DNA from 3 places in the Arthrobacter sp. StoSoilB22 genome. Region 1 is predicted to be linked to each of the others. Evidence: predicted binding sites of a transcription regulator. Region 1 holds the regulator's gene; each other region holds the start of a gene.
The links. Region 1 encodes Rex, which represses fermentation and respiration genes when NADH is low (regulators of the CRP and FNR family bind a similar motif). Its sites were predicted from a motif close to CTTGTGAANNNNTTCACAAG; they were not measured.
Positions count from the first base shown of each region.

Region 2: the regulator Rex is predicted to act here: its motif matches at 1,536-1,555, upstream of LDN70_RS01990 (ALF repeat-containing protein).
Region 3: the regulator Rex is predicted to act here: its motif matches at 1,425-1,444, upstream of LDN70_RS12300 (glyceraldehyde-3-phosphate dehydrogenase).

Region 1 covers NZ_AP024652.1:3,584,243-3,587,516, forward strand. The annotation lists gene LDN70_RS16610 (hypothetical protein) at 1-601, shown strand, start outside; gene LDN70_RS16615 (YhjD/YihY/BrkB family envelope integrity protein) at 863-1,609, shown strand; gene LDN70_RS16620 (redox-sensing transcriptional repressor Rex) at 1,657-2,364, opposite strand; gene LDN70_RS16625 (glutaredoxin family protein) at 2,441-2,695, opposite strand; one part of gene LDN70_RS16630 (IS3 family transposase) at 2,925-3,189, shown strand; one part of gene LDN70_RS16630 (IS3 family transposase) at 3,189-3,274, shown strand, end outside.
Region 2 covers NZ_AP024652.1:401,478-404,751, forward strand. The annotation lists gene LDN70_RS01985 (amino acid permease) at 17-1,477, opposite strand; gene LDN70_RS01990 (ALF repeat-containing protein) at 1,746-3,274, shown strand, end outside.
Region 3 covers NZ_AP024652.1:2,641,326-2,644,599, forward strand. The annotation lists gene LDN70_RS12300 (glyceraldehyde-3-phosphate dehydrogenase) at 1-1,167, opposite strand, end outside; RNA gene rnpB (RNase P RNA component class A) at 1,467-1,859, opposite strand; gene LDN70_RS12310 (YaaA family protein) at 1,917-2,681, shown strand; gene LDN70_RS12315 (zinc ribbon domain-containing protein) at 2,706-3,274, opposite strand, start outside.

The DNA.
Region 1 (3,274 bases):
CCAACCGCCCCAGGGTTACCAGCCACCGCAGGGTTACCAGCCGCCGTCGCAACCCGGCCAATACTCACAGCCTGGACCGGCCCAGCCCGCACCCGGCCAGCCGGGTTTCCACTTTGAAATGCCCACTGACGGACCGCGAAACTTCAACGACGTCATGCCCCAGGGCGGATTCTCGGGAATGTTCAAAACCCAGGGCCTGCCAACGGAACTGAAGGTTTCCTACTTCATCTGGGTGATCTCCGGTCTCCTGGGATTGTTGTTTGGCCTCATCGCCTTCTTCGCGGTGATCGCCGCCTTCGCGTTCGCTCCAGGATTCGCTGCCATCGCACTGATCCTCCTACTCCTCACCCTGGCCGTCTCTGCCGCCCAGGTGGTCCTGGCCATGAAGATGAAGGAAGGCAAAGAATGGGCACGCCTCGCCCTGACCATCCTGGCCGGCATCTCCCTCCTGCTGGCCATCTTCGGCGCAGCAAGCGGCGGAGGCTCAGGGATGGGCCTGGGTGGCAACTGGTTCGGCTTCCTGGTCAGCGCCGTAGCCGTGGTACTGATGTGGCTACCTAATTCACAGCTGTGGTTCAAGGCGGTCAAGGGCCACGCCTGACACGTACCCAGCTGCCGCCGTCGGGCGTTTTCGACGCAAATGCAGGCTGAAGGCCGCGGTTGAATCCCCAGGGATCCCGCGGCCTTCATCATGAAGGCGTAAGCCCACATGATGATTTTTCCCGCCAGCTGTAAATACCTGCGTGTGATCGTCTGCAGCGCAAGGACCTGGAGGTACGGTGGTAGCAGAACCACGCTGGGGGCAGGGTCGTTTTGCTGATCCCGGCGGCCGCACCAGCAGTCGAACAAGCAAAGGAATGCCATGAGCAACCCTCCGTACCCGCCGTCAAACCCGGGCGACACTAACCAGCCCGGCACAAACGGCTCCCAGCCCCCGGCACCGCAGTACGGTCAGCAGTCCCCCGCCGCACCGCAATACGGCCAGCAGTCTCCCGCCGCGCCGCAGTATGGTCAGCAGTCCCCCGCCGCACCGCAATACGGTCAGCAGGGCTCCCCGTATGGTCAGCCTCCCGCAGCTCCGCAGTACGGCCAGGACACCAACTGGCCAAGCCAGCAGCCCGGACCCACCACCGTCCCGCAGATGGTCAATTACGCCTTCTGGATGATCATCGCCGCCGGAGTTCTATCCGCCATCAGCTCGATTATCCTGGCCACCACCGGTGCGGATGCCTTCATCAATGCCATGAACCAGCAGGCGGCCCAGCAGGGTACCGATTTGCCTGAAGGGTCCATGGAAGGCATGCGTGGCGTCATTGGCGTCAGTGCCATCGTGGGTGCCTTTATTTCCCTGGGCCTCTACGCACTGGTTGCCTTCCCTGTCCGGAAGGGCAAGAACTGGGCAAGGATCCTGGGCACGGTCTTCGCTGCCATTTCTGTTCTGGGCCTCACCAGCTTGTTCCAGTTCGGTGCCACCTACGGCGTCCTGCAGCTCATTGTGATCCTGCTGGGTGTTGCCGCGATCGTTCTGCTGTACCTGCCGGCGTCGGCGCCGTACTTCCGCAAGGCACAGCCTTTCGGCAACCCGTACCAGAATCCGTACGGGCGCTAAACACCCACGCTTCCGAGCAGTACACGCGGGCGCGGACCCGGCGAAGGCTAAACAGCCTGGCCCGGTGTCTGCGCCCGCTGTGCGTGGTAGGCAAGGATCTGTAGCTCGGTTGCCATGTCCACCTTGCGGAGGTTGACGTGCGGCGGGACCTGCAGCAGTACCGGGGCGAAGCTGAGGATGCTCCGGATGCCTGCGGCAATGACGCGGTCGCACACGGCTTGGGCCACCGTGGCAGGCAGGGCCAGCACCACCATGTTGGCGTGGGTCCGTTCCAGGACCCGTTCCAGCTCGGCTGAGTCACTGACCCGCAACCAACCCACTTCATTGCCGATCACCATGGGGTCAGCGTCGAAAATGGCTACGACGTCGAAGCCTCGGGACTCGAAGCCGCCGTACCGGGCGAGGGCTTTGCCGAGGTTGCCGGCGCCCACAATCGCCACCTTCCAGTCGTGGGTCAGCCCCAAGGCTGCTGCTATGTGGCGGCTCAGGTTCTGGACTTCGTAACCTACGCCGCGGGTCCCGTAGGAACCAACGTAGGAAAGGTCTTTGCGGAGCGTGGATGAGCTAACGCCCGAGGCTTCCGCCAGTGCTTCAGAGGAAACCCGTTCAACGCCTTCGGCCAGAAGAGAGTTGAGCGCACGCAAATAGAGGGTCATCCGGGCCACGGCCGCGGGCGGGATCTGCTTGGCGGCAGGCTCATTGTCTCCGGTTGTGGCTTCCGGGGACGGTTCCAGCGCAGTCACGGTATTCTCCATTGCGTCGCTTTGTTGTTCCACTCTATGACCCTCGGGCGGACTCAACAAAAGCCATTACCTGCGGGTAACCCCACCCTCAGCCCTCCAGGACTTTCTTCAAGGTCCGGGTAAGTCGCTGCTCGTCGATCTTCCAGAAATCGCGCTGGATACCGTCCACCAGCACCACCGGGATCTCCTCTGCGAACCGCTCCTGCAGTTGGGGGTCGCCGTCAATCTTCTGCTCGGTCCACTGAACGCCAAGACTTTTTGTGACACGCTCGACGGCGGCACGAGCCTCCGTGCAGAGGTGGCAGTCAGCTTTGGTGAGGAGAACGACGTCGGGAATAGCCATGTCTCAAAGGTACCGGCCCCACGCTCTCTCATATCCCACCCCCTTCCGGCCGTCCCTCTCTCACATCCCACCCCCTTCCGCCGTCCCTCTCTCACATCCCAAGCCCGACCGGCCAACGCTCTCTCACATCCCAAGCCCGTCCCGCCAACGCTCTCTCACATCCCACGCCGTGGGTGACGCTGCGGCCGTATGGTTTTCTGAGACAGGTTGATGGGAGATCGACTTCAGAATGACTGGTCCTAGAAGAAAATATGATGCGGCTTTCCGTGAGGAAGCTGTGCAGCTGGTGTTGTCCTCGGATCGTTCAGTGAAGCAAGTCGCTGACGAGCTCGGGGTGAAGGAGAGCACGTTGGGGAACTGGCTTCATCGGCACCGGGGAAAACATCAGGACGGTCCTGCTCTAGAGCCTGTGGACCCGGGCCCGGTGTCCTGGGATGAACACCGGAAGGCCTTGGCTGAGAACGAGAGATTGAAGGCCGAGGTCGAGTTCTTGGGAAAAGTCAGCGCCTTCTTTGCCGCGAAGCAAAAGTAGAGGACTTCTACGAGTTCATCGAAGCGGAGAAGGCCAACCATTCCGTG
Region 2 (3,274 bases), 1.4 Mb from region 1:
CTGCGCAGCCAGCAAACTAGGTTGCCTTCACCATTGGCATTTGCGCCGTCTCGTCCACCAGCTCGGCCCGGCGGAGCCCGCCACCGCGGACCCACATCTTGTAGGCCACGAACAGCAACACCAGCCAGGTGCCACCAACGTACAAAGCAACACGCGTGTCCTCGAAGACGCCCAGGATCACGATCACCATGGCCATGAACGCCATGGTGAGAATGGAAGCGACAGGCCACAGAGGCGAACCGAATTCCGACGCCGGCAGGCCCTTGCGCTTGATCTCCCGTTTCATGGCAACGTGCGAAGCCAGGATCATCACCCAAACCCACACGGTGGCGAAGGTAGCGATCGAGGCAATGAGCACGAACACGTCCTCCGGAATCACGGCGTTCAACACGACGCCCACCAGCAGGATGCCGCCCATCATCAACACGGTCATCCAAGGGACGCCATGCCGGGAGATCTTGCTGAAACTCTTGGGTGCGTGACCCTGCTGGGCAAGTCCGAAGAGGATACGTCCGGCACCGAAGATGTCGCTGTTGATCGCCGAGAGCGCTGCGGTAATGACCACGGCGTTGAGGATATGCGGTGCGGCCGGGATCCCCAAGCCATCAAAGATCTGCACGAATGGACTACCGCTGCTGCCGATTTCGTTCCACGGGAAGATGCTCATCAGCGCGCCCAACGTCAGTACGTAGAACAACAAAACGCGGACGGGCACTGTATTAACTGCTTGCGGGATGACCTTCTTGGGGTTCGTGGCCTCGCCAGCCGTGATACCGATCGTCTCGATCCCGCCAAAGGCAAACATCACGACGGCGAATGCGGCCAGGAGCCCTTCAAAACCGTTCGGGAACAACCCGCCGTGATTCACGAGGTTCCCGAGTCCCGGTGCCACGCCGCCGCCGTCGCCCGTTTGGAAGCCGAACACGACGATCGCTGCACCGCCGACGATCATGGCGATAATCGCCACCACCTTGATCAGCGAGAACCAGAACTCGAGCTCGCCAAACACCTTCACGCTGAGCAGGTTCATGGCGCCCAGGAACAGGATGATTGCGAGTACCCAAATCCATCTGTCCACCTGTGGGAACCAGAAACCCATATAGATACTGAAGGCCGTGACGTCGGCGATGGCCACAATGGCCATCTCGAACACGTAAGTCCACCCGGTCACAAAACCTGCGAACGGTCCCAGGTACTTGGACGCGTATTGGCCGAAGGACCCGGATACGGGGTGTCGGACGGCCATCTCGCCCAGTGCTCGCATCACCATGAACACGGCCGCGCCGCCGATGATGTAGGCCAGCAGGACGGCCGGCCCGGCTTTTTGGATGGCGGAGGCGGAACCGTAGAAAAGGCCGGTGCCGATCGCGGATCCGAGCGCCATGAAGCGAATGTGACGGACGTTGAGGCCTCGGCTGAGCGCCGTACCCGCGGCGTGGAGGACAGAGCTCTCCACAGCCAGCTTGGTTTGTTGCATAGTAAAACCTTCTCGTCTTTGGGAAGGGATCGCTATCCAGCAGATCACTTTTGGACGACTTGTGATGGGACTCACGGGCCTTTGGTGTCTTTGATCGCAGACAGTCAGTGGTGTCGACTTTCGGCGTCGACATTCACAGTGGTAAAAGTCATAGTTCCCAGTCGGATATGATGACCGCGGACAGCTCGTCACCGGTCAGGCATCCCTCGCATCCGCGTCGCCCCCATTGAACTCCGTGCTGCCGCCGCATCCGTTACTTGGGGGACCCTTGTTTTCTTCATTCCGCGCTACCCGGCGCCGTGTTTCTGCTGCCCTGATAGCCGTTGTAGCTGGGGCTTCTCTGCTCTTCGCTGCGCCAGCCCAGGCCTATGACATTCCCGAATTCGAGGTGCCCCACGCCGCGCAGGCCCCCGTTCCGTTCGTGGAGCGGGCTACTGATACTGCCGGCGTTGTTGAGCTGTGGAAGACAGGTGGCCCCGCAACCCGTGCCGCTGCTGCGACCGCGCTGGTGGGTGGCGCAGATGCGCTTCAAGCATTCCTCGACGCCGGACAGGACGTCACTCTCGCCGCGGACCGCAAGCAGTTGGTCGCCGAGCTGACGACGCGGGGGAGTGCGCATGTTCGCTCATCTGCGCAAAAGATCCTGGCATTAAGCGACCCGGCGGCCATCGATGCTTTTCTCTCGACAGGTTGGGCCGGAGCGTGGCAGCTTGACCTTGATATCACTGCCTACAGGTTTCTAACTCTGAACGGCGCAATCCGAACGCAGGCCTCCGACAGTTTGGACAAAGGCGACCAAGCAATTGAGGAGTTCGTTCTCGGGGGCTGGCTGGAAGCCGCAGAGATAGACGACCGCCAGGCTGCGTTCCAACTCTTTGATTCTCCTTTTGTGGGTGTCCGCGCTGCGGCCAAGGCAGCGGTCATGACGGACGACAGGGAAATCGTTGCTGATTTCCTTCGCTACGGGCAGCTCGTTGCAGCCGACCGGGACGCTGAGTCGACGGCTGTTGCCGCGCTCCTTCAAAAGGTCAGATCAGACATTGCTTCGAACCCCAACGGCACCGCTGCGGTCGCGGACCGTGCGAAGACCGCTGTCGAACAAGCCCGGAGCACCGCCTCTGCGGCAAGGGCGGCAGACTCATCGCGGCTCGCGACAGACAGGGACCTCCTCTCATCGCAGGCCACACCGAGACGGATCGCGGACGAAACTCAAATGGCATCGCAGGAGCCGGCGAAGGCCGCCTTTGCAAAGGCGGCCCGTGAAATTCCGGAGCTCCTTACCAAGCTGGATGCCCCCGGAACCGACCTTGACGCGCTGATCAGCGAAGCCCGTCAGGCCACCTTGGATCTTGCCTTGGTGGGGACACCCAAAGTTCGGGAAGCCGCGGAAACGGCGCTGTCGGGTGGAGATACTTCCGTAAAAGCTTTCATCATTGAAGGCCACGCAGCAGCTATAGAGCTGGACGCCATTAAGCCGTCGGCATTCACCGCGGATCGACAACGCTCTTTCCAGCTTCTGGCAGTCGGAGGCGAATTTGTGGAGAAGGCCGCCAAGAAAGCGCTCGAATCAGTCAGTCACGCAGACGTCCGCTACTTCCTGGAATACGGTTTTGATCAAGCCCGGAATCTGGATAATCGCATCCAGACCAGTTATGCGTTGGATTCGACGCCGGAGGTTCGTGCGGCAGCGAGCGTTGCTCTTGACGGCAGCCGCGCAGATCTCGAGGCCTTCATGACCACAGGCCAGGCCGCGGCTGCGAATCGAGACGCGGCAACCACTGCCCACGTTGCCTCCAT
Region 3 (3,274 bases), 940 kb from region 1:
GCGGAGGAAGTCGTTGACTTCATCGCGCGTGGTGCCGTTCTCAAGGTTGAGGTTCAAGATGGCCATGGAGACGTCCGGGGTGGGCACGCGGATGGCATTGCCCGTGAGCTTGCCCTGCAACTCGGGCAATGCCTTGGCTACAGCCTTGGCGGCACCGGTCTCCGTGATGACCATGTTCAGTGCTGCCGAACGGCCGCGGCGGTCACCCTTGTGGAAGTTGTCGATCAGGTTTTGGTCGTTGGTGAACGAGTGAACCGTTTCCACGTGGCCGTGAATGATGCCGAACTTGTCGTTGATAGCCTTCAGCACCGGCGTAATGGCGTTGGTGGTGCAGGACGCCGCGGTAACGATCTTGTCGTCATCGGAGATGTCTTTGTGGTTGATGCCGTGGACGATGTTCTTGAGGTCACCCTTGCCCGGTGCCGTCAACAAGACGCGGGCAACACCCTTGCTCTGCAGGTGCTGTGAGAGGCCATCGGCATCGCGCCAGCGGCCGGTGTTGTCCACCACCAAGGCGTCCTTGATGCCATAAGCGGTGTAGTCCACAGTGGCGGGGTTGTCCGAGTAAATGACCTGGACCTGCACGCCGTTGGCGGTGATGGTGTTGGCTTCCTCGTCCACGCGGATGGTGCCCTCGAAGGAACCGTGAACGGAGTCGCGGCGCAGCAGGCTGGCACGCTTCACAAGATCGTTCTCAGCGCCCTTGCGAACAACGATGGCGCGGAGCCGCAGGCCGTGTCCGCCACCGGCCTTTTCAATGAGGATGCGGGCCAGGAGACGGCCGATACGGCCAAAGCCGTAGAGAACGACGTCGGTGCTGGTGCGGTCGTCAGCGCCACGCTTTCCCACGATCTCCGCGAGCTCGGAGCGCAGGTATTCATCCAGGGAGGCACCGTTGCCTTCGGCCCGGAACTTCTCAGTCAAGCGTGCAATGTCAATGGCGGCTGCGCCGAGCTCCAACTCAGACAGCGCGTTCAGCAGCGGCGCCGTCTCTTCGAGCAGCAGCTCGTGGTTGCTCATCCGGCGCGCAAAACGGTGGGCCTTGAGGATGTTCATGGTGGACTTGTTGATCAGGCTCCGGCCGTGGATGCTCGTGACCACATTATTTTCCCGGTACAACCGGCCGATCACCGGAATCATGGCCTCGGCGAGAGCCTCCCGGCCCATCCACTTATCAAGACAAGAATCTGACGTCTGGCTCACAGAACTACCTTCCTTGGGTCAACCACATACGTCCTCGTATGCAGATGGCAGCGGCCGCCCGGAGTAGTCCTGCGGCACATGCGCCGGCGGGCTTCGGTCCACCCACAGCGCCTTGAACGAGAGCAAAGAAAATCCGCCGGCTGCGAACGCAGTCCCGGCGGCAGAACATCTACGTTCAGTAACCATTCTAGGGCGGAAGGAAGGGCTGCAGGCCGCCCCGGGGCGTGAAATCACTCACACGGGACAAATCCGGGAGTCATAAATGGATGGGTCGACCGATACGCCGGGTTCTGTCATCCCCTGCCGTTACCGGCAAGGGAGTGGCGGCCATCCATCTACGAACGCCGTTGCCGACGCCCTCCAGCAGCCTACCCGGACACTCGGGCGAGCAGCCCTCAAGCGTGTCCTGTCTGGCCTTGCTCCGGGTGGGGTTTACCTAGCCTCCCCGGTCACCCAGGGAGCTGGTGGTCTCTTACACCACCGTTTCACCCTTACCTGCTGCCCCGCGATGCAAAACATCACAGCGCGCAGGCGGTCTGTTCTCTGTGGCACTGGCCTGCGGGTTACCCCGAGTGGGCGTTACCCACCACCCTGCTCTTCGGAGCCCGGACGTTCCTCGAGCCACTTCCGTGACGCGCGACCGCCTGGTCGACCCATCCGCCGTCCAGTCTACCGGCGTTGGGGCCTACCAAAGTCCCCGGTAATATCGACTGGTGCTGATTCTGCTGCCGCCTTCCGAAGGCAAGACCCCCGCTGCCAACGGTCCCGCCATTAACTGGGAATCGCTCAGCTTCCCCGAACTGAACCCCTACCGTGCAAAAGTACTCGAAGCACTGGGTACGGTGAGCGCGCACGAGGATGCACTGGCGCTGCTGGGGGTCGGCGCCTCGTTGCGGGACGACGTCGAACGCAATACCCGGCTGCATGCCGAACCAGCCGCTCCCGCACATCAGGTCTATTCCGGAGTCCTCTACGACGCCTTGGGCTACAACAGCATGACGCCAACGCAGCGCCGCAAGGCGAACGAATCCGTCCTGGTGGTTTCCGCCCTGTGGGGCGCCATAGGCTTCGGCGACCACGTGCCTGCCTATCGCCTGTCCATGGGAACGGCACTGCCCGACGTCGGCCGCCTCGCCACGTACTGGAAGCCGCAGCTTAACGCTGCCCTCGCCTCACGCGCCGACGGCGAACTGTTGGTGGACTGCCGCTCCAGTACCTACGCTGCTGCCTGGTCTCCCCCGGCGACGCAGACGGTTAACGTCAATGTGTTCAACGAAGCGAACGGCAAGCGCACGGTTGTCAGTCACTTCGCCAAACACACCCGGGGCGAACTGGCCCGCCACCTGCTGACCCGGCGCGGTAAGGCCCCGGCAACCCCGGATCAGCTCTTGAAGGCTGCCCGGGAGATCTGGACTGCTGAACTCGTTGAAGGCATGGCCCGCAAGCCGCACGCGCTCAACATCATCCTCACCACCTGAGCGTCCAACTGATGTTGGGCTGCGTCAGTTCCACTCCGCCGAACGGACCAGGATGACACCTGAATCCGGGCAAAAGACAATATCGTCCTCAGCGGCGGCTTTGACTTCGGCGAGGTCGCCAGGGCTGAGCATCATGCCGGAGCCTTCGGACTTTCCGTGGAACAGCCGTGCTGCCCCGACTCCACGTTTGGCAATGGTCTTCTCATAGATGGAGAGAATGCCCGCGTCCAAGGATTCGGCGAAGGCGGCGCGCTGCCCCCGTACCACTGTTTCCTCGGCGGCGATCTCGGCAATGGCTTCATCCAGTTCAGCCCGGATGCTGCCAAAGGAACCCTGGATGTCGTCAACGATCGACTGCTGGGCTGCCTGCCGCTCGCGCAGAGTATCCAGGCGCTCCAGGATTTCGAGTTCAACGTCCTCAAGGTCCGAGCGACGCTTGTTGAGGGAGGCAATGTCACTCTGCAGCGCCACAAGATCCTTGGACAGCCCGGTGCCGCTGTTCAGCCGGGTCTCGTCGCGTTGGATACGGGTGGCTACCTGTTCCACATCCGCTTCCGCGCGGCGAAGCTCGGCTTCGGCGTCGTGAACGGCAA